3 linked regions of the Methylacidimicrobium sp. AP8 genome follow. The main gene of each other region encodes a partner of the protein of the gene in region 2 in a complex. Links are inferred from orthologs where the notes say so. Each region holds a gene or a part of one and is shown on either strand. Other genes may lie near its edges.

What was found.
Region 1: the proteins of dnaN (region 2) and dnaX are in contact, whole or in part, in a cryo-EM structure (PDB 8GIZ), measured with the Escherichia coli proteins. The link is inferred for Methylacidimicrobium sp. AP8 from one-to-one orthologs.
Region 3: the proteins of dnaN (region 2) and dinB are in contact, whole or in part, in a solved structure (PDB 1OK7), measured with the Escherichia coli proteins. The link is inferred for Methylacidimicrobium sp. AP8 from one-to-one orthologs.

What each region holds. Positions count from the first base shown.
Region 1 is NZ_LR797830.1:889,713-899,708, reverse strand. The notes cover bases 4,604-7,473. They hold dnaX (DNA polymerase III subunit gamma/tau), read left to right. Parts: upstream 4,604-5,103; coding sequence 5,104-6,843; downstream 6,844-7,473. Other genes in these bases: recR (recombination mediator RecR), read left to right, coding at 7,170-7,473; MTHMO_RS04035 (YbaB/EbfC family nucleoid-associated protein), read left to right, coding at 6,840-7,148. Outside these bases: MTHMO_RS04060 (transposase), read right to left, coding at 1-1,280; MTHMO_RS04050 (serine hydroxymethyltransferase), read left to right, coding at 2,193-4,382; more of recR, read left to right, coding at 7,474-7,769; MTHMO_RS04025 (universal stress protein), read right to left, coding at 7,848-8,345; MTHMO_RS04020 (hypothetical protein), read right to left, coding at 8,367-8,996; MTHMO_RS04015 (hypothetical protein), read left to right, coding at 9,381-9,996. UniProt on the Escherichia coli protein: Part of the beta sliding clamp loading complex, which hydrolyzes ATP to load the beta clamp onto primed DNA to form the DNA replication pre-initiation complex.
Region 2 is NZ_LR797830.1:91-10,054, reverse strand. The notes cover bases 6,269-9,106. They hold dnaN (DNA polymerase III subunit beta), read right to left. Parts: upstream 8,321-9,106; coding sequence 7,217-8,320; downstream 6,269-7,216. Other genes in these bases: dnaA (chromosomal replication initiator protein DnaA), read right to left, coding at 8,543-9,106; MTHMO_RS00015 (hypothetical protein), read right to left, coding at 6,835-7,224; lspA (signal peptidase II), read right to left, coding at 6,272-6,838. Outside these bases: MTHMO_RS00050 (histidinol-phosphate transaminase), read left to right, coding at 1-180; MTHMO_RS00045 (hypothetical protein), read left to right, coding at 209-1,102; MTHMO_RS11165 (hypothetical protein), read left to right, coding at 1,323-1,829; MTHMO_RS11160 (IS1634 family transposase), read left to right, coding at 1,909-2,994; MTHMO_RS00035 (hypothetical protein), read left to right, coding at 3,039-3,731; MTHMO_RS00030 (cell wall metabolism sensor histidine kinase WalK), read right to left, coding at 3,925-5,049; MTHMO_RS00025 (response regulator transcription factor), read right to left, coding at 5,339-5,830; more of dnaA, read right to left, coding at 9,107-9,874. UniProt on the Escherichia coli protein: Confers DNA tethering and processivity to DNA polymerases and other proteins. Acts as a clamp, forming a ring around DNA (a reaction catalyzed by the clamp-loading complex) which diffuses in an ATP-independent manner freely and bidirectionally along dsDNA.
Region 3 is NZ_LR797830.1:1,764,811-1,774,931, forward strand. Bases 5,085-8,079 are described here. They hold dinB (DNA polymerase IV), read left to right. Parts: upstream 5,085-6,042; coding sequence 6,043-7,116; downstream 7,117-8,079. Other genes in these bases: MTHMO_RS08265 (rhomboid family intramembrane serine protease), read left to right, coding at 5,085-5,144; MTHMO_RS08270 (ROK family protein), read left to right, coding at 5,238-6,011; MTHMO_RS08280 (Slp family lipoprotein), read left to right, coding at 7,177-7,812; ligA (NAD-dependent DNA ligase LigA), read left to right, coding at 7,860-8,079. Outside these bases: MTHMO_RS08245 (3-deoxy-7-phosphoheptulonate synthase), read right to left, coding at 1-260; MTHMO_RS08250 (A/G-specific adenine glycosylase), read right to left, coding at 277-1,335; rnhC (ribonuclease HIII), read left to right, coding at 1,358-2,434; MTHMO_RS08260 (trypsin-like peptidase domain-containing protein), read left to right, coding at 2,673-4,208; more of MTHMO_RS08265, read left to right, coding at 4,308-5,084; more of ligA, read left to right, coding at 8,080-9,887; MTHMO_RS08290 (LysM domain-containing protein), read left to right, coding at 10,033-10,121. UniProt on the Escherichia coli protein: Poorly processive, error-prone DNA polymerase involved in translesion repair and untargeted mutagenesis. Copies undamaged DNA at stalled replication forks, which arise in vivo from mismatched or misaligned primer ends.

The sequences.
Region 1 (9,996 bases), 890 kb from region 2 along the record:
CCGATGCCATGACGGCGCGCGTGGTTGACCGCGCCGATCACGGAAGTGTAGGCCGGGTCGACTTCGATCCGTTCGACTCCGGCACGAAAGGAAGCCGCCTTGAGCATGGAGATCGTCTTGGCGTAGGCGAAGGAAGAGAGCGAGCGAGCCCGGACGCCATCGACCGCCTCCAGCTCGGCCCTCCGCTTGCGAAGATCCAATCGCTCGATCACGAGCGGCTTGCCCGATTCGGCGCAGGCCCGGGCGATCTGCCGGCACGCATCGCCGATCGCGGCTTTCACTTGCTCCTCGCTCTTCCCATAGAGATGCAATCCGATCCGGCGGATTTCCACGAGATTCCCGAAGCGATCCGTTTCGGCCAAGGCAAGATGATCCGGGTTGCTGTCAACGCCGATCGCTCCGGCAAGGCGGCGTGTCACCAGGGCAACCGGTTGCGCCTCGACGCTTGCGAATACCCGCCACCCCTTCCGGTCCCGCACGAAGCGGTAGCTTACGGCAGCTCCCTCCGGCTTGCGGACGAGCTTCCCGGTCTTGGTTGTTCCGGTCACGACCCGGCCGGCGGAGAGGGCCTGGAGGATTTCCTCCTGGCCGTAGGCCAAGCGCACGCCCTCGAGCACCAGGTGTTTGCTCGTGCTTCCCCATCCGTACGGCAGCCGCAACCGCAGCCGCAGGCCGCCGTCCGGAGCGACTGCGGCTTGGCAGGACTGGTTGCCCGAGGCCTCGTCCTTCGATCCGAGCACGAAGAACTGGCTGCTCCGCTCCGCCTGCCAATCCTTCTTCCATGCGGCATGGTCCGCATAGCCGTTCTCTTCCCGGGAAAACTGCTTCCGGAAGAGGCGTCGGGAACCGAAACAGAGCCGGACCCGGCCGGACTCCTGATCGGCCAGAAGCGCCTCGAGCTTCGCCCGCAGGACGGCAAGCCGCCGCTTTTTCTGGTGCACGACATTCGATCCCGGATGCTTCTTCTCCAGTCGGCCGACCGCCTCTTCCGCTTTCCGGATCCGCCATTTGGCTTCCTCGATCAACTCGGGCCGCCTTTCCCGGATCGAGGCGATCTTGCCCTCGAGCTCGACCCGAATGGCGTTGAACTGCCGGGCGGTGAGGCCGAACCGGCGCAGAAACGACCGCTTGAGTTCGTTTATGGAAACGCCCGCCCGCATCCTGGCCAAAAGAGTCCGCTGCGCCCGCCCGTAGAGCGCCGCATAGGCGTCAAGACACGAAGTCTGCTCATGCGTCAACCTCAACCGGGTCTGGTAGGTGAAAACAGGGCGCTTACTCATGGATCGCTTTGAGCGCCTTCTCGGCGCGGTTCCGGGCGGATCGCTTCCCGTAAAGCCTGGCACACATCGAAACGATGACCTCATGCAGGTCGCGCACGATATCGTCGGTCATCTCGTCCGGATCGACCACTAGAACCGATCGGCTCTGCGCGTACAGAAGCCGCTTCCACGTACTCCAAGCCGAAGCACATCAGCCGGTCGCGATGCTCGACCAGGATGACGCCGATATTGGGATCACGGAGCAGCTCGATCAGGCCCTTCCGATGGCCGTTCATTCCGGAGCCGACCTCCTTGACGGCCTTGACGATCGGCAACCGTTTGCTTGAGCGCGAACTCGGTCAGCCGAGCCAATTGCCGGTCCAGATCCGCTTTCTGATCGGAGCTCGATACCCGTGCGTAAAGGGCGACCCCATTGGGTTGTGAGGGCTCCGCATGCACGATCACCGTTCCGGTCGGCAACTGCTCGGCCGGGACGGGCAAACGCCCTTCCTTCCACATCCGCCAAGCTGTCTTGTAGCAACTGCCCTGCCGCTTGGCCCAGACACTCAACTTCACTTGGACATACTGCCATTAAACTGGCTATGTGTCCATATATTGTTTAGCTGCTGGCAACCCCACCGCTTGCGGAACTCCTCGACCATCCGCCCCTTCCTCCGCTCCCGGCATATCGCTCACGCATCCGCCCGAACCCCTCTTCTGCAACCCGTTGACTCATCTTCACGGCCTCTGCGGTCCTCCAGTGTTTTTTTTAACGAGCCGATTCGGCCAATTCGCCCGAGGAGAAAAAATCGTTTCCACTCACAAAGCGGGATGAGTATGCTTACGCACTCATTGAATTGACCCAGCAACTTATCCATCTCCTTCGGAAGGCCCGGCACCGCCCGGCCGGATGATTCTGTCGTCGTTCCATCCATGAAGAACGTTCTGTTTGTCTGCACCGGAAACGTCTGCCGGAGCCCCATGGCGCAGGGATTGCTTCAAGATCTGGTGCAGGGCCGTCATGATATCCGGGTCGATTCCGCAGGTATCGGCGCGGTGAGCGGGATCATGCCGAGCCAGCAAGCGATCGACGTCATGCAGGAGATCGGCATCGACATATCGGGCATACGCAGCAAGCCGATCTCTGCGGAGCTGGTACGCCGCGCCGACTTCATCTTCTGCATGAGCTACGCCCATCTCGACTCGATCCTCCTGCTCTATCCCTCCGCCGCCGAGAAGACCTATCTGCTGCTCGAGTTCGATCCCGACCTTCCTCTTTCCTCCCGCGAGATCCCGGACCCGATCGGCAGCCCCATCGAAATCTACCGCCTCTGCCGGGAGCAGATGCGCCAGGCAATGCCGAAGATTCTTTCGTTCGTGCTCGAGTCGGAGCGATCTCCCCACTCCGAGGAAAGCGAGCGGGTGCGGATCGCCCTCGGCTCGGATCATTACGGCTTGGCTCTCAAGCAGGCGGCGCGCGATTGGCTCAAGGGGAGCCAGATCCTTTTCGAGGATTGCGGGACGATGAACGAGCTGCCCGTGGACTACCCCGACTATGCGGAGCGGGTTGCCCGCTCGATCGTCCAAGGGAAAGCATCCTTAGGTCTTCTGTTTTCCCAGGACGGAATGGGGATGGAGATCGCCGCCAACCGGATTCCCGGCATCCGGGCGGTGCGTGTTGCAAGCCCTGAGGAAGCCGCCGCAGCCCGCCGCCGCTATTCGGCCAACGTCCTCTGCCTGGGATCCGATGCCGTCGCCGCTGCCGAGCTCCCGGCCATTCTGCACGCATGGCTGCTCACCGAGCCGGATCCGGCCAGGCACGACCGGCCGATGAGGAAAATCGAGCTCCTGAGCAAGCTTCCGGCCCGCTCGGCCCAGGCGATACCGGCTGCCGCCCTTCCGGCCGCCGATCCCGAGATCTACGCGCTCATCGAGCGGGAAAGCCGGAGGCAGAGCGAGAATCTCGAGCTGATCGCGTCCGAAAACTTCACCAGCCGCGCCGTCATGGAGGCGCAGGGGAGCTGCCTCACCAACAAGTATGCCGAAGGCTATCCGGGCAGGCGATGGTACGGCGGCTGCGAGAACGTGGACGGAATCGAGCGGCTGGCCATCGAACGGGCCAAGGAGCTCTTCGGCGCCGAACATGTCAACGTCCAGCCCCATTCGGGGAGCCAGGCCAACATGGCCGTCTATTTCTCCTGCCTTCAGCCCGGCGACACGATCGTAAGCATGGATTTGGCCCACGGCGGCCATCTCACCCATGGCTTCAAGATGAACTTCTCGGGGCGGTTCTTCCACGTCGCCCACTACGGCGTCCGCCCGGAGGACGAACGGATCGACTACGACGGGCTCGCCAAGGCGGCGGAAGCCCATCGGCCGCGGATGATCGTCGCGGGAGCCTCTTCGTATCCCGCCGTCATCGACTTCGCCGCCCTGCGACGGATCGCCGATTCGGTCGGGGCCCTTCTCTTCGTCGACATGGCCCATATCGCGGGGCTAGTGGCCGCCGGCCTGCATCCTTCCCCGATTCCCTACGCGGACTTCGTCACCACAACCACGCACAAGACCCTCCGCGGCCCTCGAGGCGGCCTGATCTTCTGCCGGGCCCCCTTTGCGAAGGAGGTCGACTCCCAGGTCTTCCCGGGCATTCAAGGCGGGCCTCTCATGCACGTGATCGCCGCGAAAGCGGTCTGTCTGAAGGAGGCGCTCCAGCCCGAGTTTCAGGCCTACCAGAATCAAGTCGTGCGCAACGCCCGCGCGCTGGCCGAATCGCTCAAGCGCCATGGCTACCGCCTCGTCACGGGAAGCACCGAGAACCATCTTCTTCTGATCGATCTTCGCCCCCAAGGGATTACGGGGAAGGAGGCCCAGGAGCTTCTGGACCGGGTGGGGATCACGGTCAACAAGAACGCGGTTCCTTTCGACACACTCCCCCCCTACCAAGCAGGCGGGATCCGCCTCGGAACCCCGGCGGTCACCACCAGGGGCATGCGGGAAAACGAGATGTTGGACATCGGCGAATGGATCCATCGAGCCTTGTCCCATCGCCACGACGCCGCCGCCCTCGAGAAGATACGGGAAGAGGTCTTGTCCGCCACCCGGGAGTTTCCGCTTCCCTCCTAGCCGGGACCCGTGCGGAAACTTCCTTTCCGGTTCGAGAGTCGATTGACAAGCGGAATGCGGAAGCGCTTAATCGGGAAACCGATTCACCAACCGGTTATGCACTCCGCCAAAAAACCGACCTTCTCCCTTCTTCTCGCTTTGGCTCTCGGCCTTTTGACCATGACGGCCCTTATCGGCTGCGATTTCTATGCTCCGAAAAAGGGCGGGCAGCCGCAATCCCAATCGGAGCCCAAGAAGAATGCCTCCGATGGTCCGGAGGCGGAAGCCGGCCTGGAGGAAGGCGCCCCTCCGGCTCCGGAGGCGCCGGGCACGGGTGCGCCGTCCACGCCGACTGCTTCCGGTTCATCCGGAGAAGCAGCCAAGCCCAACCCGGAGGCCTCCTCATCCGGCGGAGCATCCTCCGCTTCCCCCGCCGGAGAAGGCGCGCCGCCTGCTTCTTCCGGCGAGTCGACGGCACCGAGCGAAAGCTCCGGCCAAGGTTCCACCGCGCCGAAGAATCCGTAGGCGGATTGTTCCGGCGGGCAGCCGGGCAGAATGCATCGCTTCTCCGGCTTCCGGCATCAGAATAGGTTGCATCCGGTCGCCGGCCGCATAAGATCAATTCCGCCAGGAGCGGCGGAGCTGCCGGCAAGGTAACCCCGCCAGGTCCGAAAGGAAGCACCGGTAACTTGACCGCTGTTGTCGCTGCTCCTGGTGCGCCCAACGTCGGGCGATCCGCCACATGGCCTACGAAGTTTTCTCCAGGAAATACCGGCCGCGCCGCTTCGCCGAGATCGTCGGCCAGCCTCATGTCGTGCGGACCTTGGCCGGCGCCATCCGGCAGGGACGGGTCGCTCAGGCATACCTCTTCGCCGGCCCCCGCGGGACCGGGAAGACTTCCACCGCGCGGATCTTGGCAAAGGCACTCGAGTGGACCGGCGGCCCGAGCGTGGATTTCGATCCGTCCGATCCCATCTGCGCCGAGATCGACGCGGGCCGCTGCCTCGATGTCCTCGAAATCGACGGAGCCTCCAACAACGGCGTCGAGCAGGTGCGCGAGCTCCGGGAGAGCGCCCGCTTCGCTCCGGCTCAGTGCCGTTTCAAGATCTACGTCATCGACGAAGTCCATATGCTCACCCAGGCCGCGTTCAACGCCCTCCTCAAGACCCTGGAGGAGCCGCCGTCCCACGTGAAGTTCATCTTTGCCACGACGGAGCCGCATAAGGTACCGGCCACCGTTCTCTCCCGATGCCAACGGTTCGATTTCCGGCGGATTTCCGAAAAAGAGATCGCGAGCCATCTCGCATCTCTCTGCGCCGCCGAGGGCCTTACGGCCGATCCGAGCGCCCTAGCCCTGCTGGCGCGGAACGCGGAGGGTTCGCTCCGCGACGCCGAGGGCTCCCTCGACCAGCTCGTCGGCTTTTACAGCGGCGAGATTTCGGAGAGGGTGGTTCTCGAGATGTTCGGCATGGCGGGCAGCGGCCCCATCTCCATGCTCGCGCGCCGGATCGCCGAAGGAGCCGCCGGCGAGGCCCTCCGCCTCGTGCGCGATCTGCTCGAATCCGGAAAGGAAGCGATGGTTCTCTCCCGCGAGCTCGTCCACCTTTTCCGGAACGTAGCCGTCTATCAGGCGGCTCCTTCCCTTCTCCGGGAAGAACTCCCGACTTCGGAGCTTGCCGAGGTCGAAGCGCTGTCTAAAATCCTGCCGCCCGAGACGACGCTCTCCATTCTGGAAGACTTGACCCAATGGGAGGGGCGCTTGCGCGTCGCCGCTAACCGCGACCTCCTCCTCGAAGTCGGCATCCTCGAGCTTACCCACCATAAGGAAAAGGTATCTCTCGAGCGTCTTCTCCGAGAGCTATCGGGTTCCGCTCCTCCCTCGCCTCCGGCCGCTTTTTCCGAGCCTCTTGGAACCCCGAAGGAATCGGTTTCCGTCACCCCGGGGCCGACCCCATCGCCGGCTCCCTCTACCGCTCCCGGCGCACAAAAGGATGTCCCCATGGAGCCCGCGGCTCCGAAGTCCGGCTCCGGGCTCGCGGCGACCGCTCTCGTCCTTCCCCCGGAGGAAGCCTGGCGGCGGGCCGTCGACTGTTTCGCCCGGAATCGGCCCTTGGAAGCGGAGTCGATTCGGAAGAGCCGTTTCCTCGAGAAACGGGGATCGATCTTCGAGGTCGCGCTTCCTAAGGATTTCCGCCAGAAGGCCGCCTACTTCACCGATCCCGGGAACCGCCCGATCTTGGAAGATACGCTCCGGGAGCTTCTCGGGGAAGCGGTGACCGTCTCTTTCCTGCTCATCGACCCTCCGCTCGCACCGGAGCCGAAGGAACGCCGGGAGCCGCCGGCGAGGACGGAAAAGGCTATCGGCCCGCAGGAGCGGCTCACCGAGGAAGAATTTCGGAACGACCCTCTCATCCAGGAAGCCCTCCGGGTCTTCGAAGCCCGGATCCTTTCCGCCACTCCTCCCCAATCGGAAACGATATGAACCTGAACAAGATGCTCAAACGGGCCCGCCAGCTGCAGGAACAGGCCCAAAAATTGCAGGAAGATCTCGCCGGGCGGCGATTCGCGGTCGAAGGCGCCGGCGGAAGGCTTCGCGCGGTTGCCAGCGGCGGAGGGGAGCTCCTCGACCTTTGGATCGCTCCCGAGCTTGTCGCCGAAGGTGATGCCCAGATGCTCGCCGAGCTGGTCCTCGCCACCGTCCGGGAAGCTCTCCAGCAAGCCCGGGAGGCGAGCGCCTCGGAAATGCAAAAGCTCGGAGCCGGCTTCGGCATGCCCGGCTTCCCCTGAAGCGCAAGCGAGGCGCCCCCCATGGCCGACTATCCCCAGACGCTTCGCGAACTGCTGGCGGCCTTACGCGAGCTCCCCTCGATCGGTCCGCGTTCCGCCGAGCGGCTCGTGCTCTTTTTGATGGAGGAGAGAAAAGGAACGAAGGAGCGGCTTGCCCGTGCGCTCCACGCGGCGGGGACACGCGTGCATCCCTGTGTCCGATGCGGCTTTTATGCCGAGGAAGATCTCTGCGAGCTCTGCCGCGATCCGGCCCGGGACCCTCTCCTCTGGTGCCTGGTCGCCTCGCCCGGGGACGTCCTGCGCATCGAGCGGGCATCGGCCTTCCGCGGCGTCTATCACGTCCTGGGCCATAGGCTCTCCCCCCTGGAAGGGATCGGACCCGAACAGCTTCCGACCGGCCCGCTCCTCGCCCGCATCGAGCGCGAGCACCCTCGGGAGATCATCCTCGCGCTCGGCACCGATGCCGAAGGAGAGGCGACCTCCCTCTACTTGGGCGAGCTTCTAAAAAAGACAGGGCCGCGCATTTCGAGCCTGGCCACCGGCCTCCCCGCCGGAGGCGGACTCGAGTTCGCCGACAGTGTCACGCTCAGCTACGCACTGGCCGGGCGGCGCGAGATCTAGCGGCCATTTCTCACAAATTTCGTAGCCGAGGCGCCGCTACGGATTTCCTTACGGCAAGCCGGCGGCCTACCATTCCGATCAGGCGGGCGTAGTTTTGGCTTTCTCCCGGGAGCCGGCCGGGACTTGGATGCTCTCCTCGGCCGGCTGCGGCAGCCGTGCGATCAAGACGGAGCAACTCGCTTCCTCGCTCACGCGGGAGGCAACGCTACCTAGAGCCCGTCCCCAGACCCCGAAGTGGCCGCTGTGGCCGAGGACGATCATCTCGAACCCGTCTTCCTCGGCGAAGCGGACGATCTCCAACGCCGGGCTGCCAGCCCTGCGAGCGAGCGTCGCGGTATAGCTCCATCTCCGACAGGCCGCTTCGACGTCCTTTTCTATTTCCGCGAAGAACGCCTCCTCGCGCTCCTGCTGCATCTCGATCTCGCGGCCGATGTCGAAGAAGAAGTAGGGTACCGGCGGGACGATCCAGAGCACCTTGCACTCGCTGCCGAGCGACCTCGCCAGGCAGAGACCTTCATCAAGCGCAACCCTCGCTCCTTCCGAACGATCGTAGGCCACCAGAATTTTCTTATACACGCCCCCTCCGTTGTCCGCCCGTTAGAGCCGCGGCCTTCTGGCTCTCTCCATCATCCGCTTGCGCCAGAACCGGTAGCCGAGAAAGCCCAAAATTCCCAAGGCAACGATCTCTCCGACGCCGAGCGAGGCGAAATTCTTCGGCGTCGGCAAGCCTACGGCGATCGGGAAGCGAAGCACGACCGGTTGGTGCGCAGCGTCCACGATCCCTTGCGGCTTGACCTCCAGGATATAACGGCCCGGGGAGGAAAAGTAGACACGCAACGACGCGATCCCTTCTTTATACACATGCGGCGGGGCTTGCGCCACAATCTCCCGGCTCGCCTCCCGGATGACCGTCAAAGCAACGGGAACCTTCCAGAGCGGGTGACTCATAAGATCGAGGACCAAGGTCGCCTCCCCGGTCTTAGGGACATTTTCGCAATAGCTTTCGTACGTCTTCAACGGTTCGTACTTGCAGATGTCGAGGTGGGCGGTATAGCCGTCCACGCTGACGACTCCGCAGTCGATGGGGCCTTTTGGCCGGTGGCGATGGGCGAAAGATGCGCTCGGCAGAAAAACGCAACCGACCAGGAGACAAAACAGGAGGCGCATCATCCAGGCAAGAATCTCCCGCAGCCTCCTATCCGCTCCCGCCGGGAGACTTTGCTCCATAGTGCGCCGGTTGCTCACGTTCTTTAGCTAAGCGTACTTGGACAGACAGAGGGGAGCAAAAGAAAAAAGAAAAACCTTGCGGAGATCCGGGGGAGAGATTGGCTCCGATCGGCACGGCGGCGACCGGAACCGCCTTTCGGAAACTGCGGCCGATTCCCGGGGGGTGAAGATCGGCGTCCGGGATAGCAACGGCGGCAATTCGCCTATCGGGGACTCCCCTACCCCTTGGAGAGGGCGAGCCCGGGAGAACTTCTTCTTGCAGTCGCGGTGAAATTGCCAGTATTTGTCTTTATAAGAATCAACTGCTTTTTCGGTTCGCTGCTCACGTAGGGCGGCGGTCGGCAACGGGGAGCACTCAACCAAATTCAGCAAAAGGAGCACTGGATGCGAACGATGCGGCTAATCTCGGCGCGGATCCTGGCGTTTTTTCTCGCCCTCACGTGGAGCGCGCAGCCGCGCCCGTCCTGGGCGCACGGAGGAAGCGGAAGCGGCGGGCTCGAATGCGGCATGATGCAGCAGGGAGGCTACGCGATCCACATGGACGTCTATGTCTACAGCCAGGGCGGCATGGCCGGAATGGGCGGCATGGGAAATTTCAAGTCGTACTGCCGGAATGTCCCGACGACCGGGAAGATGAGCCTTGTGCTCGACCTGGTGACTCCGCAGCTTCGGAAGATCCCGATCGAATGCCGCGTGCTTTCTTCCGACGGCAAGGTCGTGGCGTACTTCCCCGCCCAGGTGTATACCAGCGGGGTCGCCTCCCTGGACCTTGATCTGCCGAACCGAGGGCAATACATGGTCGAGCTCACCCTGGTCGGAAAGACCGGTCCGGACAGCAAGCCGCTGATCTTCCGGTTCCCGATCACAATCGGAATGGGAATCGTCTGGGTAGGCCTTGGCGCGGCGGGCCTGCTCGTGGCTTCCGGCGCAGGCTTCCTGGTTTATCGCCGGATGGCCCGCCGCAGGAGCTTCGCTGGATCCCATGGGATCCAGGCGAGCG
Region 2 (9,964 bases):
GCATTAGTCCGGAGAGGCGTACTCGTGCGCAGCCTCCATAGCTGGGGACTGCCCGGCTGGCTCCGAGTAACCATCGGAACTCCCGAAGAGCTCCACCGGTTTGCCGGCAGCCTGCGTGAGGCCCTTCGAAAGGTTCATCCACTGCAGCCCATCCCTGCGGGAGAGCCTGAGGGCGACTAGGCGGGTGGAGCAAAACCTTCCATCGACCATGCGGCGAAGGCGGGCGACCTCCCTCTACGCGGAGCCGCTCGGCTTCCCCTTCTCCGTTGCGCTAGGGTTTTTGTTGCTCGTGATTCTTCCTGTAGCTGCGGAAAACACGGACGATCAACGTCTTTTCCTTACCGAGAAAGCGGCCGATTCCCACAGCCGCAAGCGCTGGTATGACTATGTCATGGATACCGATCCGGGCTCCTGCCGTGTCCGGATCAGCCCAAGCTTTTCCGATCCGGCTCCCAGCCGCATCGCCGTTCTCCCGTTCCTCGACGAAGGAAGCGGGAATTATGTTCTCGATGAGATCCCGTGGCCGGGGCGAAAAGGAGAAGCGCTGGCCGTATGGAGATGGACGCACTCCCAGCGGTTGCGCCGGATGATCCATGGCTATCTCGCGGCGCGGGAGTTCGACCTCATCCCCATAGCGCTGGTCGATTCGCTTCTTGCGGCGCATAAAATCTCCTCGGACCGCCTCCTAGAGGCTGCCGAACCATCGGTTCTGGGCCGCATCCTGGATGCGGATACCCTAGTTTACGGAAGTCTCTCGGTCTATCGGAGCTATTATCTCTTCCTGGCAGCAGGCTGGAGAGTGAAGCTTACGATCCGGATCCTCTCGGCGATCACCGGCCGGGAGATCTTCGCGGGCACGTCCACCCGGAACATCATCGGCCTTCGGATCGCAACCAACCCGATCGATCTTGCGCTCGCCTCTATCAGCAATCTGGTCCATTTGCGTGACGTGACACTGCGACGGGGAGAAGACGAAGCCTGCCGCGAGCTCGTCATCCGCGTGCCGCGGGCCCCCCGAGCCGCACGCGCTGCCTCCGGTCCGATTCCGAAGGCGCTCCCCGTCGCTACCGCCATGGCTCTTCCTCCGGAACGGGGGGGATGAGGCCCTTCGTCTCCACTGTTTCTTTACGGTCAGGAAAGCCCGCCTCCGCGCCGAGCCTTCCCCCGCCCCATGTTTGGTGAAAAGCGGCCTTTTTGACGACGGCTCCAGGGTTGGGGAAGGAAATTTTGCAAAAATGTAGTGCCACACTGTGAACAACTTGGCCGCATGAAAGTGGCCTTTTGTGCTTGCGATTCACGGTGACGACCGGTAATGCTATTTCATGTTTCTGCGCACCCTGCGGTTGCGTCGGAAGGACGGGAGCGAGGCGGAGTATGTCCGCTTGGTGGAAAGCTACCGGGAAAAGGGAAAGGTCAAGCAGCGGATTGTCGCGACTCTTGGCCGCAAGGATCTCTTGGCACCCCACTTGGATCGGCTCGCGGAGTTGCTCGGGCGGAGCGCGCCGGCTTCTCGGAGAGCGCTTGAGCCTCAGGAATCCACAGTTTGGGGTCCAACGCTTGTCGCCAGACATCTCTGGAAGGAGCTGGGTATGGAAGAGCTCTTGGAGGAGAAGAGGGGAAAAGGCAAAGGACTGTCCCTTGCGGAACGGGCGTTCGTCCTTGTGGTCAACCGGCTCTTGTCCCCGGGGGAGCGAACACGCCTTGGCCCAGTGGCTGGAGACCGACTACGTTCCCGACGGGAGAGGAGAGCGGATCCGGCCGGTCTGGAAGCAGAATGGCCGAGTTCGGGTCGACCCCCGCTTCCTTTGGCCGTGGTACCGGACCCTTGACGAGCTCATAGGGCAGAAGGAGCGGATCGAGGAAGGGCTCTTTGCCCGGCTGCGGGATCTCTTTTCTCTTAAGCCCGAGATGGTCTTCTATGATTTGACTTCCTCCTATTTCGAAGGGGGAAGGCCCCGAGGGTTTGGCTCAATACGGCTACAGCCGGGATCAGCGGGAGGGAAACCGGCAGATCCTCTTGGGGGTCGTCATGGCCAATGGCTGGCCGATTGCCCACCATGTCTTCCGGGGCAATCGGCACGATTCGAAACAGTTCTGCCGATCGTCGCCGATTTGGAGAAACGCTTCGGGTTGCGTCGGATCGTCTTCGTCGGGGACCGGGGGATGGTGAGCACGGCCAACTTGGGCTTCCTGTGGAGCCAGGGGCATGGGTTTTTGTTCGGCTTACGCCGACGAAGGAGCCCGGAGGTCTTGGAGTATGTCCGCAAGGCCCAGAGCGGTTCCTGGCAGCCCTGCTCTCCGGAGGAAAAGGATCGGGTCTGCGAAGTCGAGGGAGCGCTTCCCGGGCAGCGGATCTTCGTGGTCGAAAGCGCCGAGCGGCTGGCCTACGAGCAGGCCATGCGGGAGAGGGATGTCACGAAGACCCGGGAAGAGTTGGGCAAACTCGCCAAGCGTATCGAAAAAGGAGAGCTTCGGAATCGGGAAGAGATCGGCAGCTCCGTCGCCCGAATCCTCTCTCTCCATCGCAGCCACCGCTACTTCCGCTGGAGTCTGCGGGCAGGCAAGCTCCAAGTGTCCGAAGAGCCGGTGGAGACCGAAAAGCTTCTGGAGGGGAAGTACGTGATCCTCACCGAGGAAAAGGATCTCTCCCCGCTCGAGGCGGTCCGGGCCTACAAGGAGCTCTCCGAGGTGGAAAGAGCCTTCCGGAAGCTCAAGGACGTCCTGGAGCTTCGTCCGATCTACCACCACAATCCCAAACGGGTGCGGGCGCACGTCTTCGTCGCCGCCTTGGCCTTCCTGCTCGACCGGCTCCTGGAGAAGAAGCTCAAGGCGGCCAATCTACCCTTCTCCAGCGAGCAAGCTTGGGTTGCCCTCCGAACCATCCATCTGGTGGATTTCTCCTTCGGAAGCGAAAAACGTCGCGGGGTCACCGCCGGGAATCATCAGGCCCGGCAAATCCTCTCCGCCTTACGCATCTCTGCCCGCGAGCCGTAGCCGACCGCAAAGGGCAAAAATAGCCCCTGTAGTGCCAATTGGAAATGACGGGTACTGTCTCGCAACGACTTACAAGACCTTCCCCCAAACATGGGCCGCAACGCTTCTTCCTTCCCGAACGGGAGGGAACAACCCATGGGAAAAAGAATTCTCTCGATTATCTTATCGATTTGGATCCTTCCCGATTCCAGACCGTCGCCTCGCCCGACCTTGCGAGCGAACGCCCATTCCAACTGGCTGTCCTCCCTTTCGTCGACAAGGCCACGGGAGGGCGCTTTCTGCTCGACGGACTGCCGACGGTGCCGCGTTCGCAAATAGAGCGCCAAGAGTGGCGGTGGACGACCGCGAACCGTCTCCGGCGGGGAATGGCAACGTATCTGGCTCAACGCGACTTCTACGTGCAGAGCCCCGGCCTCACGGATACCATCCTGCAGCAGATGGGCTGGCGGACCGCCGCAGACATGTTCCGTGAGAAAGCAGAGCGGGTGGCCGACTGGCTGGGTGTCGACGCCCTGGTCTATGGAGAAGTCCAAGACTCGATGGCGATCTACGCCTTTCTTCTACTCCGCTTGGCGGGTCGGGCTGCGCCTGAGGATCATATCCGGCAGGACCGGACGCTCCCTCATCGAGGTGAAGGGAAACCGGCAGGACTCGACGCTTCTTCCCGCAATCTTCTCCGTCGATATCGCGATCGCATCGCTTATGGCTGCCGGGTTCCTCCTCGATATTACTCTTAAGAGGGCGGAGGACGAGCTCTGCCGAGAGATCGCTCTGCGGATCCCCGCTCCCGATCCACAAAGTTTGCACCCGGGCCTCCGCCAATGAGCTCGGATGCCGTCGGAGAGCACGCCCGAAGCCTGCGGCCGTATTCGGCTCCACCCGCCTGCCGCCCGGCAGGAGGAGCCGTCTTCCACCCGCTTGGCCGAGCCGCTATGCTCCTGGCCGAGCGGCGGCGGAAGAGCATGCGACGGCTTGCCGGATGGATGGAGAAGCGAACTCTTCGCTTCCACCCTTCGGGAGCCAGACCGTAAAGCGGTTCCAGCCCTCGCTCGGACTGTCATACCGAATCTCTCCCTGGTGGGCTGCGACGATCTCCCGACAGAGGCTCAAGCCGAGCCCGCTACCCCTGGCACGGCCTTCCCTAGCGGCTTGGGTGCGGTAGAAGCGGCGAAAGATTTCCGCCTGATCCCCGGCCTCGATGGTCGGCCCGGTATTGGCGATGCTCAAGACGATCCAAGGACCGTCCTCGGAAAGGGTTATCCAGGCAAAACCTCCGTCCGCATTATATTTCACCGCATTATCCGTGAGGTTCCACAGCATGCGCATCAGCAGATCGCCGTCTCCATAAACACATAAGCCCGGAGCGACCGACGCCGCGACCGAAAGGCCCGCGGGCCCCGCCAGAAGCCGAGCATCCTCCGCTACTTCCGCCACCATCACGCTCCAGGCGATCCGTTCCCTCCGAATACGAATCTGGCCGCATTCCGCCTGAGAAAGGAAAAGAAGATTGTCGGTGATTGTGCTCAACCGCTTGACTTGCTCCAAGAGGCAGAGAAAGACTTCCTCCTCCGAGGATTGCCGGCCTCCGGCCTCGGCGAGGGCCGCCTCCAACTGGTTTCGGAGGATCGTGAGCGGGGTCCGAAGCTCATGAGAAGCATCGGCGGTCAGTCGTTGCTCTTGGACAAATGCTTTCTCGATTCTTTCCCACATCTCGTTGAGGATTTGCGCCAGGCGCGCCAAATCCGGGTCATCGGAAGGAACTTCGACCCGACCATGGAGGGCATGGGGACTGATTTTCTCGGCAGCCGCTGCGATAGCCCGAACCGGCCGCAGGGCGTATCCGGAAACAAGCCACCCACCCACGCTCGCAACCGCCAATGCGAGCGGGAAGGCCAGCAGGAAGGCTTCCTGCGCCCGCCAGAGAATCTCTCTTAGCTTTCGGGTGTCCCGGGCGAGAACCAGCCGATAGCCGCCCCGGCTTTTAACCAGGACGCGGAATGTTTTCCTTCCCAGGGAATAGTCAAGGAATCCCTCTTTGCTTATTCGCTCCGGCATTCGAGATCCGAAGAAGGCGGCCCGATACAGGACGCCCCCCCGGGGCTTGCAACCTCCCAGATGCTGCTCTCCTCGCTCTCCAAGCCTTCGGGAAGTTTGCCGGGTGCTCTCGATTCGTCTCTCCGCAGGGCCGAAAGTATTTCTTGGGCGTCCGAATCTATTTGGAAGTCAGCCTCCTGAACCAGCCTCCGGTAGAGAGCCTCCCCGCCGACCGCCCCCGCAAGCGCAAGCGCGAGTCCTACCGTGACCCCGGACAGAAGAGCAAGCTTCCAACGGAGGGGAATCCTTCTCACCGAGACTCCTCGATCTTGTACCCGATTCCTCGAACCGTTTGAATAAGCTTCCGGCTCTCTCCCTCGTCGATCTTCTTTCGCAGCTTCTGGATGTAGACATCGACGAGATTGGTGCCCGGGTCGAAATGGAAGTTCCACACATGCTCGCAGATCTCGGTTCTTGTGAAGACCTTGCTGGGAGAGCGCATCAGCAGCTCCAAGAGGGAAAACTCCCTGCGTGTCAAGTCGATCCTCCGCCCTCCCCTCATGGCCACTCGAGTTACCAAGTTCAAGCTAAGGTCGCCCACCTGGTAGAGCGAAAGCCCGATTCCGGCCGCCCTGCGGACTAGGGCGCGCAACCGCGCGACAAGCTTTTCCATTGCGAACGGCTTGGGAAGGTAATCATCGGCTCCGCTCTCGAGCCCTTCGCCCCGTTCGTAGAGTTCCCCTCTTGCCGTCAACAAGGGCACGGGGAGATGGACGCCACGCCGCCGGATGGCTCGAAGCACGCTGAGACCATCGCGACCCGGCAAAAAAATGTCGAGGATCGCCGCATCGTAAGGATGACTGATTAACGGCCATTTCTCACAAGCTTTCTCCTACGGCTTGCAAAACGGGCTCGTCTGCTTCGTTGGGCTTGGTTTCCCATCCTCGCAGTATGTCTTCATACAGCTCCGGTGGGAAAACCTGCGCCCGCCTCGCACTCAAGCCCGTTTGCGGCGCCTCGGCTACGAAATTTGTGAGAAATGGCCGTTAAGGCAAGGAGGGCTTCATCGCCTCGAGAGAGCGTGTCGACGACAAATCCTTGCTCTTGCAGACCCTTTCGCACGAATGCCGCGATCTTCTCCTCGTCCTCGACAACCAGTATCCGCATGGATGCCTCCGCGTCCCCAACGCCGGCTGAAGGAAGGGCGAGCTATTCCGCCCCTTCTCTCCGAGGCGTGGAGGGATCAAGCCCTACCTTCGGAATTCGCACCGATTCGGAGAATCATCCAAAGAGAAGCAAGACAAAGGCAACTGTCGGCGACATTGAAGCTCGGCCAGTGCCACGAGCCGATGTGAACGTCTATGAAGTCTACGACAAATCCGTGGAACACCCGATCGCCGATATTTCCGGCCGCACCCGCGGCCAGAAGAGCGGCGATCGAGCCGATCTCCGGACGTCCCCAGTCGAGACGGCGTCCGACCAGGAGGCCGGCGAACAGGAAGGCGGCACCCACCACGATCCATAACCAGTTATATCCCGAGAAGAGGCCGAAGACGATCCCGGTATTCCGGACCGAGACAAGATTCAGCAGCCCGGGAATGAGGGAGACGGGAAGGTCGGCTGCGTGCGCAAGGATCCACCACTTCGAAGCCTGATCGAAGAGAAGCAAGACAACGAAAAGCCCCCAGAAAACGGGTCCGGGGGATCGCCGCAATGCGGCCCGAGGAACTTGCCCGATCCTCCCGCCCTCTCGTTCTCCCGGGACATCGGCTCCGGACGCAGCACTGTGCGAGCGGAGAACGTCCATCATAGAACGCCTTCCTCCTCCAGTTGGGTTAGGCGGGCCTCGTTCCTCTCGTCGATGATTTCGGAAACATGGGGGAGCTCGAGAAGGACCTCCAGAGCTAAAGGAATGCTCGGGGTCGAAAATCCCGTGGTCTCGATGCTTCTGCGGCGCAGCGAAAGATACACCCAGGCAAAAGCGTCACCTTCAACGATTCGGAACTGGGGATACTCTTCCCAGAAAATATCCGAAGCCTCGCGGATTTCGATCGTTGCCGCTCCCCCGCTTCCACCCCCGGGAAGAGCCTGCTCGACCTTTTCGAATCGGGCGATCCAGTGCATAACGATCTCCTCGACCGCGTCTCGGTCGATCGGTTCTTCGCACAAGGCAATGAATCCGACTCTTTCAGGCATTGCGCATCGGCATGACCACGTACAGGAAGCATTCCTCGTCCTGGATCAGGCACGGTCCGGACGTTTCCCCGACCTGAAGTACGACTTCGTCGGCCGTGCTCTCCCGCAGAGGATCCATCAGATAGGTCACGTTGAACGCCGCTCGAATTTCCCTACCCGCATAGCGGATCGGAATCGTCTCTTTGGCTTCCCCGACTTCCGCCGAACTGCAGCAGAGTTCAACCTCATCCTTTTGGAAGTGTAGCCTCACCGGTACGAGCCTTTCGCCTGCGACAATGGAAACGCGCCTCAGTGCGGACAAAAGCGCTTCACGAGACAGATGCATCCGTTCCCGAGCGGCTTCAGGAATGGCCGCGCGATAGTTAGGATATTTTCCGTCAACGAGCTTCGAAGAAAATACGAGGTTTCCGGATTGCAGAAGGAGTCGATTCGACTCAAGCCAAACGGTTAGTTGGATCTTCTCACCGCACGCGAGAATCCGCAACAGCTCGGAAACCGCCCGTGCGGGAACGATCCCCTGGGTTTCCTCCTCCGCCTTCCCGGAAACCGGGGCTTCCATGAGAGCCAGCCGCTTTCCATCCGTTGCCACAACGGTGAGGCTCTCCCCTTTCCAAGCGAAGAGCGCCCCGTTGAGGACGTAACGCGTCTCGTCGTTCGACATGGCATACGCCGTTCGACGGAGCAGCCGAACGAACGAATCCTGGGAGATCGCAAAGGAAGAAGAATCGCTCAACGCCGGTGGCGGCGGATAATCGGCGGCCGGCAACCCGAAAAGCCGGAACGAGGAGCGGCCGGCGATGATGGTGCTCTCCTCCTTCTCGTTGGAGCTCAATGTCAACTCCTTGGAGGACGCTTCCTTGGCGATGGCGAAAAGACGGCGCGCCGGCAGCGTCGTCCGGCCGGATTCCCTAACCTCGGCATCGATACGGAGCTGGAGGGTCGTCTGCAGATCGCTGGCAAAGAGCGAAAGGTGGCCCGCCGGATCGGCCTCCAGAAGAACATTGTTCAAGATCGGGACCGTAGTTCGGCTGCCGGAGACACTTTGCGCTAGGTTAAGAGCTTCTAGGAAGGAGGTCCGAATAATTTCGCACTGCATGGGCAAGCCTGGGATAGGAGGTTAATGGAGGAAACGATAAACACTCACCGTCTTCTTCTTAAAGGCAGCGAAATTGTGAAGAATGAATGCAGTATGTTGGTGAAAAACAACTTACGATGTGAATTGCTTTGTGAATAACCGGCCGGGCTCGGTACGAAAGCGGCGCGGTTCTATCGGTTGACGAAAAATTCGGCGGGTTGTTCACTGTTCCCCACCCTTTCCTTAGCCCGGGTTTTCCAGTTTTTCAATCAACTCGCGGACAGTCGCCTCGAATCGCGGATCGGACTGAAGCTTTTCGGCGATTACACGCTGGGCGTGAAGAACGGTGCCGTGGTCCCGGCCGCCGAAGCATTCGCCGATTTCTGCGAGGGAGTAAGTTGTTAGCTTACGACTAAGGTACATGGCGACCATGCGCGGCAGCGCGATATGGGCCAAGCGGCGTTTGCTCGTCATGTCGGCGAGGCGAATGTCGAAAGCCTGGGCGACCTCCTTTTGAATCGCTTCGATGGTGATTCCGTGGACAGAATCGTTCCGGAAAAGATCCTTGAGCAGATGCTGGACTTGTCCGGCGGTTAGCTTCTCGGGACGGAGGGCGGCAAAAGCGGCCACGCGGTTCAGGGCGCCCTCGAGCTGGCGGACGTTGTTTTGGATCCGTTCCGCAATGGTGGAAAGGATTTCATCGGGAATCACAATCGATAAGCTCCGCATCTTGTGGCGTAGAATTGCGAGCCGGGTCTCGAGCTGAGGAGGAAGAATTTCGGCCGTGAGGCCCCATTCGAATCGAGAGGTAAGACGTTTTTCGAGCGTCTGCATCGCGCTCGGAACCGTATCGCTGGTCAAGACGATCTGCTTGCTTCCGTCGAAAAGGCAGTTGAAGGTATGAAAGAATTCTTCCTGCGAGCGTTCCTTTCCCGCCAGGAATTGGACGTCGTCGAGAAGAAGAACGTCGACCTCTCGGTATTTTCTGCGGAAGCGGAGCAGGGAGCCTTTTTGAATGGCGTCGATGAACTCATTGGTGAACTGCTCGCAGGTCACGTATTGCACGTGAAGAGATCGCTGGAGACGACAGATCGCATTCCCGATCGCCTGCATGAGATGGGTCTTTCCGAGCCCGACCTTACCGTAAAAAAATACAGGGTTGTAGGCCCGGGCGGGAGCGTTGGCAACAGCGCGGGCGGCCGCATAGGCAAATTCGCTGTTGGCTCCGACGATGAAGTTTTCGAAGGTGTACCGAGGATTTAGGCCATTGGTGGCGAGTCCCTCGGGCGAGCCGTTGAGGCGCGGCTCGGGCTCCTCCCGTTTTTTGGAGGTTTCCCGATCGGCTGCCGTGACACCGGGTGGAGTCGCCGGGAAGGTGACGCGAACCTGCCTCCCGAGGACCCTAGCCAAGACGCTCGTGAGCTGGGGAAGATAGTTCTCCTCGATCCAATACCGATAGATCGAATCGGGCGCCTCCAAGGCGATCGCCTCCTCGGAGACGGTCAGGATCCGAAGCGGCAAAAACCAGCGTTCCACCGCTTCCCGGGAGGCGATTTCTTGCATCTCCCCGCACACTTTCTCCCAGATCCACTTAAGATCAGCGGACGACTTGTTCACAAGTTATTCACAGAAACAGGACGTTTTTCTCACCAGCTTAAGCCTTGT
Region 3 (10,121 bases), 1.8 Mb from region 2 along the record:
AAAAGCTCCCCGGCGAGCTCGTCCTGCAGGGAACGAAGGCAACGGGCATATTCCAAGGCCGCCACCGGATCGTGGATCGAGCAAGGGCCGACGATCACCAGAAACCGCTTGTCCTCCCCCGACAGGATCTGCTGGATGGTAAGGCGGCTCCGATACACGGTCTGGTTCGCGACCGCGGTCAGGGGAAGACTTCCCTTGAGGACGCGCGGCGAGACCAAGCGCTCGACGGCGCGAACGCGCAGGTTCTGGATCGGAAACATCATGGCGGCGATTAACCTAGCGCACGGTCTCGGCAAGAGCAACCGCTTCCCCAGGCCGGGCTTCGTCCTGTTCCGTCGGCATTTCGCCGGAAGATCCCCGCCGCACGGCCATCGCCAAGGCCCTTCGATGAGGAGCGGGCAGCGGCAGGCGCGCCAGCTCTTCCCGGGAAACCCATCTTCCCTCTCCCTTCTCCGCGGCCCGCCACTCGGCCCGGAAAAGCGTGAGCCGCACCCGATAGCGAGTGATGGAATACCAAAGGCAAGCGGCTTCCCCGAGGTTCCTCATCGAGTCCGGATCGAAGCTCGGGAACCGCCAAAAGCCGCGATACCGCGCTTCCCGCGACGGCTCGAGCCAGATCCGGCCGGCTTCGGCGAGCAGAGCAGCGCTCTCCGCGCAGGGAGTTGGGGGAGGCTTGGGTCGCGAGGCGACCACTTGACCGCGGCTGGGGCAGAGCCCCGCCACCGGACAGACCGGGCAGTCGGCCTTCCGCGGCTTGCAGACCGTGCGGCCCATCTCCATCAGCGCCGAGTTGAAGGCCGCGCAATCCTGCGCCGCCGGCAGAAGGGCGGCGGCGATCTCCCATAGAGACTCGGCCGCCCTCTCTTCCGGCAGCGCGAAGAGCCGGCGAAAGAGACGGCGGACGTTCGCGTCGACCAGCGGAGCTCTCCGCCCGAAGGCGAGGCTGGCGAGGGCACCCGCCGTATAGCGTCCGATCCCGGGAAGCCGCTCGAGCTCTTCCACCTTCGACGGCAGCCGGCCTCCGTGCTCGGCCACCAGCAGACGCGCGATCCGCAGGAGATTGCGCGCACGGGCGTAGTAGCCAAGCCCCTCCCATAGCCGAAGCACCTCCTCCTCCGACGCCGCCGCCAGGGTGAAAAGGTCCGGAAAGCGCTCCATCCAGCGCCGGTAGTAGGCGACGACCGTTGCCACGCGCGTCTGCTGCAGCATCAGTTCGGAAACCAGAATCGAATAGGGATCGGCGCTTCGTCTCCAGGGAAGATCCGCGGCCCGCTCTCGATACCAGGCAAGCAAGCGCCGGTGCAACTCCCGGCGGAATTTCCTCTCGATCTTCATCGGGATCCGCTAGGTTAGCTACGTGCTCCCGTTTCTGGCGCGTACGATCCTCCGATCCAAGGATTTTTTCTCCTCGGGCGGCGCCGGTTCGTGCCCCCCTCCTCCGCCGCCGTCCACGTTTTCCTTCTCGCTGGCGCCCGAGCAGATCAACGAGCTGCGGGAGCGGCTGCGGCAGAAGGGATTTGAGATGCGGAGCCTACCGCACGGCCTCTTCGATGCGCGAGGGCCCTCGCTGGTCGTCCGCGCCTACCGGACCGGGACGGTACTCATCCAAGGGCGAGCGGCGGCCGATTTTGTTGAGATGTTCCTGGAACCGGAAATCCTCCGCGAAGTGCGGATCGGACCGCCGGAGACCGGCAAGCCCGAGGACGACTCGCCGCACGCCGGTTCGGACGAGTGCGGGAAAGGCGACTTCTTCGGACCCTTGGTCGTCGCTGCTGTGTACGTCGATCCTCAGACCGCGCCCGCGCTGCGCCGCCTCGGGGTGCGGGACAGCAAGGAAATCAAGAGCGACGCACAGGCCGTCCGCCTCGGGGAAGAGATCCGCAAGGCGGTGCGCGGACGGTGCGCCGTGGTCGCCATCGGACCACCCAAGTATAACGAGCTCTACGCGCGTTTCGGCAATCTCAACCGGCTGCTCGCTTGGGCGCATGCTGCCGCCCTCGCCGAGATCGCGCGCAAGGTCCCCTCCTGCCCGCGCGCGCTGGTCGATCAGTTTGCCAAGGCCCCCGTCCTCGACCGGGCGATCCGGCAGCAGGGGCTCTCCCTCCGGGTCGACCAGAAACCCAGGGCGGAATCCGACATCGCGGTGGCAGCCGCCTCGCTTCTGGCGCGAATGGAGTTTCTCCGCCGGCTCGTCCTTCTCGGGAAGGAAGCGGGAAGAACTCTCCCGAAGGGAGCTTCGTCCCCTGTTCTGGCGGCGGCGCAGGAAATCGTCCGCAGCCAAGGCGCCGACCGCCTCCGGGCCTTGGCCAAGGTACACTTCCGCACCTTCGGCCGGGCGGCGGCGGTCGGCGCCTCCCTGGAGATGCGCAGCTCCGGGCCCCCCGAGGAGAGGGTCTCGCCGCCGCTCTTGCGCCCGTCTCCCGAGCAAGTATGATGAAGTCTACCCGATTGGAAGGAATCATGACGCCGCGGGGAGGGAGCCAACCGAGCTTGGAGGAGCGGGACGGCCTCCCGCCGGTTTTCTGTCGAAGCGATCGGGGGAAGAAGCGGGGAGGAGCGGAGCGAAGGGGCGATGCGCAACGCATAGGCGTCCGCGCACGCGATCATTCCTGGCCTAGGGCCGGGCCAAGGGAGAGATAGACATGTACCGCCTTATGGACGGGCAAACAAAGTTGAAGACCCCCTGGAAGCGGGGAGCGGTCCTCGTTTTGGTCGCTCTGCTGGGAGTCGGTCTAGGCCTCGTGATCCGGGAATGGATCCTCCCGTCCCCCAAGCCGGTGCCACCGCCCCCGGCCGCCTCGGAGCCGGTGATTCCCCGCGCCATCCCCGTGCCGCAAGGCTTGGAATCCCATGCCGCCGGCGGCCTCTTGCAGGAGATCAATCGGGAATATGTCGAAATTCTCTCGCGGATCGTTCCGAGCGTCGTGAATATTTTCACCGCCAGACCCGTCAGCGTCGACGTAGGAGAAGCGGTGCCCTCGACAGAATCCAGCCCGCGCAATCCGAAGCGCGCGCCCCTGGACGAGGAAACCTCGCTCGGCTCCGGAGTGATCCTCAGCCCCCAAGGACACATCCTGACCAACGCCCACCTCGTCAAGAACGCCCGGGAAATCCGCGTGCAGCTTTTTGACGGACGCCGGTACCAAGCCAAGCTCATCGGGCTGGACGAGCCTGCCGATATCGCCGTTCTGAAAATCGAAGCCAAAGGGCTCATCCCTGCCCTGTGGGGGGACTCGGACCGGCTCGAGGTGGGCGATCAGGTTTTCGCCGTGGGCAACCCGTTCGGCCTGAGCGGCTCCGTGAGCCGGGGCATCGTGAGCGCCAAGGGCCGCAACCCCAACCTCTCCGCCTCGGGCTTCGAAAACTACATCCAGACCGATGCGGCCATCAACCCGGGGAATTCCGGCGGAGCCCTGATCAACGTGGAAGGGTTGCTCGTGGGGATCAATACCGCCATCTATTCGCGCAGCGGCGGGTCCAACGGCATCGGCTTCGCCATCCCGAGCAAGATCGCCCGCTTCGCCTATGAGAGCCTCGTCGCCCGCGGAAAGGTCGTGCGCGGCTTCCTCGGCGTCGAAGCCCAGGACGTCGACGAGGACATGCAGCAGGCCTTCAACCTTCCGGACACCTCCGGCGCCTTGGTAACGCGGGTCGAACCCAATTCTCCGGCCGCCAAAGCCGGGCTTCGGCGCGGGGACGTGATCGTGCGATACCACGGGATGAACGTGCGCGATCCGGCGGAGCTGCGGCTCTACGTTTCCGAAACGTCGGCTTCGACGGTGGTGCCCATCATCTTCTACCGGGATGGGAAATCCCTCACCGTGCAGGCGCAGATCACGGAGCAGCCGGACCAAGGCGCCCGAACCGAAGAGGGCTCACGGTGGCAGGTGGTCCGGACCGGGGAGCTCGGCAACGCCTTCGCCGGTCTCCAGATCGTCAATCTGGACGACAGCCTGCGCGCCCAGCTAGGGCTTCAGTCCCACGCCTCCGGCGTGTACGTGGTCGACGTGGAGGAAGGGGCTCCATCACTCGACCTCCTCCAACCCGGAGATCTGATCGAGGAGATCCGCAAGGTCGGGAAGGCCGCGGAGAAGGTGCGCAACACGGCCGATCTTCTGCGGATTGCTACGGCCGAGCGGGCGAAGGAACCGGTTCTCTTCTACATCCGCCGAGGGGGGGCGCAGACCTTCGTGCTGGTTCGACCCTAACGCAAGATCTTTTTGCCGTGGAGAACAATCCGTTGATTCTTCGTTTGTTGAAAAAAAGAGAATTTACGATCGAGCCAAGATTCGGCAGAGTTTAAGTATATGGGATACTGGCCCGGAGACGGCCGGGGAGAACCGGTCTTCCGTTTGCAGGGCAGACCGGTTTACCTGACCGACATTTTCATTGCGTTTCATTGCCTTTCGTTCGTGGTAGGCGTCCTATCCGTCGCCACCTACCGGCTCGCTTGGTTCCAAGAGCTCTCCTTGAGCCCGCAAGCGGTTCTCACGCAAGGAAAGGTCTGGCAAGTCTTCACTTACGCCTGGATTCATTCCCCTTCGCTCTGGTTCGCCCTCTGGATGCTCATGTTCTTCTGGTTCGGCCGGGAGGTAGAATTCGCGCTCGGGCTTAAGAAGTATTTTTTCCTTTACCTCTCGCTGATCCTCGCCCCCGCGATCTGCGCCGTGCTCTTCAGCTTGGTCGACCAGACGGGCGGCACCTTCTACGGCCCCGACGAGGCGCACATGGCGATCTTCGTCGCTTTCGCCGCTCTGTCTCCTGGGGCGGAGCTCATGTTCGGCATCACGGCCAAGTGGTACGCGATCGTTCTGCTCGCCCTCTACGTGCTCATCGACATATCCGCCCATGCTTGGACTCCGCTGCTCATGCTGAGCGTCGCCTCGGGCATTGCCTATCTCTCCGTTCGGATGCCGGACATTTCCTGGATTCGCTCCTGGAGACAGGGGTGGGGGCGGCGCGGACGTCCTGCCGCCTCCTCGCATACGTTTTTCCCGTCTAAAGCAGCCGGTGCATCCGCCGAATCGATCGACGCGATCCTGGACAAGATCTCCCGAAAGGGCATCGGAAGCCTGACCAAGTCGGAACGGGAGGCGCTCGAACGGGCCCGCAAGGCCCTTTTGCGCAAAGAACAGCGGAAGTGATCGATCGCCTCCCGAGCACGGCCCGTTGGCCAGCATCCGGTGCACGGCGGCCGGTGCGAGCCCTCGGACGGGCCGACGGGCGTTCTTGAGGCCATGAAGGTCCTCGTGATCGACATCGGCGGACACAACGTCAAGCTCCTTGCTACCGGCCAAGAGCGTCCCCGGAAGATTCCCTCGGGTCCAAGGTTCACGCCTAAGGATCTGGTCGAACGCCTTCCCCAGGCGGTGGAGGGATGGTCTTTCGAGGCGATCTCGATCGGATACCCCGGGCCGGTGATCGGCGGACGGCCCGCCGCGGATCCGTGCAACCTGGGTCCGGGATGGGTCGGATTCGATTTCGCGCACGCCTTCGGCGTTCCGGTCAAGGTGGTGAACGACGCCGCGATGCAAGCATGGGGCAGCTATGCCGGCGGAAGGATGCTCTTCCTGGGCTTGGGCACCGGGCTTGGGACCGCGCTGGTCCTCGACGGCCTCCTTCATCCGTTGGAAGCGGGCCATCTTCCCTATAAGAAGGGCAAGACCTATGAAGAGGTGCTTGGAAACGCTGGCCTCTTGCGCTTGGGCAAGAAGCGGTGGCGGGCGGAGATCCGGCACGTCATCGAACTGTTCCGGAACGCCTTTCAGGTCGACTATCTAGTGATCGGCGGAGGCAACCGAAAGCTCCTCGCCTCCCTGCCCCCTTACGCACGCATGGGCGACAACGCCTTCGCCTTTTTGGGAGGCTTCCGCCTTTGGGAGGCATCCGGCCAAGGGCCGCCCGCGCATCCGGAATCGGCCCCGGCATCCCGCGAGGCGTCATCCGCCCCGCACCGCGACTCCGCATGCCGTTCCTCCTCTTCGGACGACATGTCCAGTCCGTTGGGGTAGCTCCAGGGCAGCCTCACCGCAAGGAGCGCTCGTGAACCCGGCGCGTTGGATCCTGCACCTCGATTTGGACGCTTTCTTTGCCGCAGTCGAGCTCCTGCGCCGCCCGGCGCTCCGGAACGAACCGGTGATCATCGCCGTCGGCCATCCTGGCGATCGCGGGGTCGTCTCGACCGCGACCTACCCTGCGCGCCGATTCGGAGTGCGCAGCGGGATGCCGCTGCGCCGCGCCCGCGCGCTCTGTCCGCAGGCCGTCGTTCTCCCCGCACGCCACCACCTCTACGCGGCCTATGCGAAAAAGGTCCGTCACCTGCTTCACGCCCGATTCGCCCGGGTGGAGGCCCTTTCGATCGACGAAGCTTGCGCGGAGCTGCCGGGAGGAGCGGATCCGGAAGCGGTGGCCCGGGAGGTGCAGGAGGAAGTGGAGTGCCGGCTCGAACTCTCGTGCACGGTGGCCGTGGCGGCAAGCAAGCTGCTGGCCAAGATCGCATGCGATACGGTCAAGCCGCACGGAAGGATCGTCGTCCCGCAAGGCACCGAGCAGGCGTTCCTAGCCCCCCTGCCCGTGGAGAAGCTGCCCGGAGTGGGTCCGCGTACGCAGGAACGCCTCCTCGGCCTCGGCATCCGCACGATCGGCGATCTGGCCATCCAGCGTCGGGAACGAATCATCGCGGAGTTGGGAAAGCACGGTGCCTCCCTATGGGAGGCCGCCCACGGCAACGACACCAGCCCGGTCCAAGCGGAATGGGAACCCAAGTCGATCAGCCGCGAGACGACCTTCGCGAGGGACCTTGCCGACCTGGCCGTTTTTCAAAAGGTTTTGGGCCGGTTCAGCCGCGAGGTGGCCGAAGAGTTTCGTAGGGAGCAGCTGCTGGCGAGAACGATCACGGTGAAGCTCCGCTACGGGAACTTCGAAACCTTCTCCCGGCAGATCACGCTGCCTATTGCCACGGCCGACGCCGAGGAGATCGCCGCATTCGCGATCCGCCTGCTGCGCGCCGCCTGGCGAAGGGAGAGGCCGCTTCGCCTCATCGGGCTCTCACTCTGCGGATTCGTCCGGCACTGGCCGAAACCCGGCCGCGATGCTCCGGAGTCCCGGCAGGCGTAGCCGGGGAAAAGCGGCGGGCAAAGATTGTGCGGATCCCCTCCGACGGATACACTGGATCTTGTGCAACCCCGTTGCCGCCCCCTGCGCGCTCGTCCGCTTTCCCTTGTCTTTTCGCTTCTGGCGGTCTGGCAATGCGCCTGTCCCGCGGGCACGAACGCCGCGTCGGTTCCCGAGTGGTACCGCCGACAGGCCAAGGTCCAGCCGGCGTTTCCCGAGCTGCTGGCCAATCCCCTCGCGTACGACGGTCGTGTCGTGATTCTCGGGGGAAGGGTCGTGCAGGCCAAGAACGCGGATGGCGTGTTCTGCCTACAGCTGGTCGAACAGCCTCTCTCAAAAACATGGGGCTCCTACAGGCCCATAAAAGGGGAGACCTCGACCGGATGCTTCTATGCGATCATCCCCGGCTTCGTAAAGCATTCCGATTTCTTTCCGGGAGCGGAAATGACCATCGCCGGCACGGTGAAAGGTGCTAGGCCCGGGCAGCTCGGAGAGCAGAACTATCTCTTTCCGGTGGTGCGCGCTTCCTGGATGCACATTTGGAACCCCCGGCATCGAGCCTTGACCGACCGCACGGCGGGCGAGGCGGGCGGTCCCGCAGCCATGGGCATGTATGGACCCGGAGGCATGTACGGTCCTATGGGGATGTTCGGCCCGATGGGGATGTTCGGCCCGATGGGGATGGGCCCTTGGTACTGAGCCGTGGAGGGGATCCCAAGAAGATCGGATCGAGATCGAAATCCACGATGACCAGAGAGGAAGCGGCGCGACGGCATGCATGGCTCGTCAACGAGATCCGAAAGCACGATTACGCCTATTATGTGCAAGCCACGCCGCTGATCTCGGATGCCGAGTACGACGCGCTCTTCGACGAGCTCCGCGCGCTGGAGGAGCGGTATCCGGATCTTGTCACCCCGGATTCCCCGACGCAGCGAGTCGGAGGGGGTCCGCTGCCCGGGTTCGCCCCGGTTGTGCATTCGATCCCGATGCAGAGCCTCGACAACACCTACTCGCTCGCGGAGCTCTTCGCCTTCGTCGATCGGGTGCAACGCGCGTTGCCGAACGAGCGGCCGACTTATGTCGTGGAGCCGAAGATTGACGGGGTTTCGATCAGCGTCGTCTATCGGAACGGCCTCTTCGACCACGGCGCGACCCGGGGGGACGGTCGGACCGGTGACGACATCAGCGCCAACCTCCGCACGATTCGGGCCCTTCCGCTTCGCCTGAACTTTCGCGAACCGCCGGAGCTGCTGGAAGTGCGCGGGGAGGCCTACCTGCCCACCCGGGCATTCGAAGAACTGAACAGAGAACGCGCGAGGCGGGGCGAGCCGCTCTTTGCAAACCCGCGCAACGCCACCGCGGGCACCCTGAAGCAGCTCGACCCCCGAGTCGTGGCGCAGCGTCCGCTTTCCGTCGTCTTCTACGGAGCCGGGGAGCTGCGGGGCATCGCTTGCGATTCCCAGGAACATTGGTATCGGATCCTGGCGGAGGCCGGGCTGCCCGCCCCTTCCCGCCACTGGCTCTGCCGAACCAAGGAGGATTTGTCCGAAGCCGTGGAGGCTCTGGACGATTTCCGGAAGGGCTTGCCCTACGCGACGGATGGAGCCGTCGTGAAGGTAAACGAGTGGCGGTTCTACCGAATCCTCGGTGCCACGGCCAGAGCGCCACGCTGGGCGATCGCATACAAATACGGAGCCGAACGCGCCCGGACCCGGCTCCGCCGCGTCCTCTTTCAAGTGGGCAGGACGGGAGTCATCACGCCGGTCGCCGAGATGGACCCCGTCTTCCTGGCCGGATCGACAGTCAGACGCGCGACCCTGCACAATTTCGACGAGGTCAAGCGCAAGGGGGTCCGGATCGGCGACTGGGTGTACATCGAAAAGGCGGGGGAGGTCATCCCTGCGGTCGTCGAGGTCGATCGTTCCGCCCGCACCGGGCAAGAAGAGGAAATCGTGCCGCCGGAACATTGCCCTTCTTGCGGGAGCAGCCTCCGCTGGGACGGAATCTTCCTCCGCTGCCCGAATCCGAAGTGTCCCGGGCAGCTCAAGGCTCTGCTCCGCCATTTCGCGGGCCGAAGAGCCATGGATATCGAAGGGCTCGGCGAATCGTTGATTCACCAACTGGTGGACAAGGGATTGATCAAGGATTTGGCCGATCTCTACTCTCTTTCGCTCGAAGATCTGCTCCCGCTCGAACGAATGGGAAGGAAATCCGCGGAAAATCTGCTCTCGGCGATCGAAGCGAGCAAACGCCGAGGGCTGGGTCGGCTTCTCTTCGGCTTGGGCATCCCCCACGTCGGCGAGACGGCTGCGGAAGCGCTTGCGTCCCGGTTCCAAACGCTCGATCGGCTCCTGCATGCCACGGAAGAGGAGATCGAGAGCATTCCCACCGTCGGACCGACCGTCGCCAAGAGCGTCGCCGACTACTTCCGCGATCCGGTCAACCGCGCGCGACTCGACCGGCTCCGGCAAGCCGGAGTGGTGACGGAGGCCGAACGCCCGCTCGCCGCGCACGGGTCCCTTCAAGGGAAGACGTTCGTGATCACGGGCACGCTCTCCGAGCCGAGGGAACGGATCGTGGAAAGGATCCGCGAGGCGGGAGGGAGGGTCACCGAAAGCGTCTCCCGAAAGACCAGCTTTCTGATTGTCGGAAGAGATCCGGGATCCAAGCTCAACCAAGCCAGGAAGCACGCAGTGCGCGTGATTTCCGAAGCAGAATTGCGCAGCCTCCTCGAGGGAGGGACGAACGAGGATGAAGCCGCCCGAGCCGGATGACCGAAAACCTCCTGCGCGTCGGCGCTGGATAGATCGGCTTCGCTTCTGCCTACTGCTTGGCCTGCTTTGCGGAGGGAAGCCTTCGACATGGGCGCAGACGCCCGAGCTCATCCGCCAACAAGAGGAAGAAGAAGCCCGCCGGAAAGTGCTCCGAGCCTCGGACATTCTCGATCAGATGGAGGGCACAGTCGAGGGGCATACCCGCGAGCTCCAGCAGCTGCAGCAGGAGCTTTC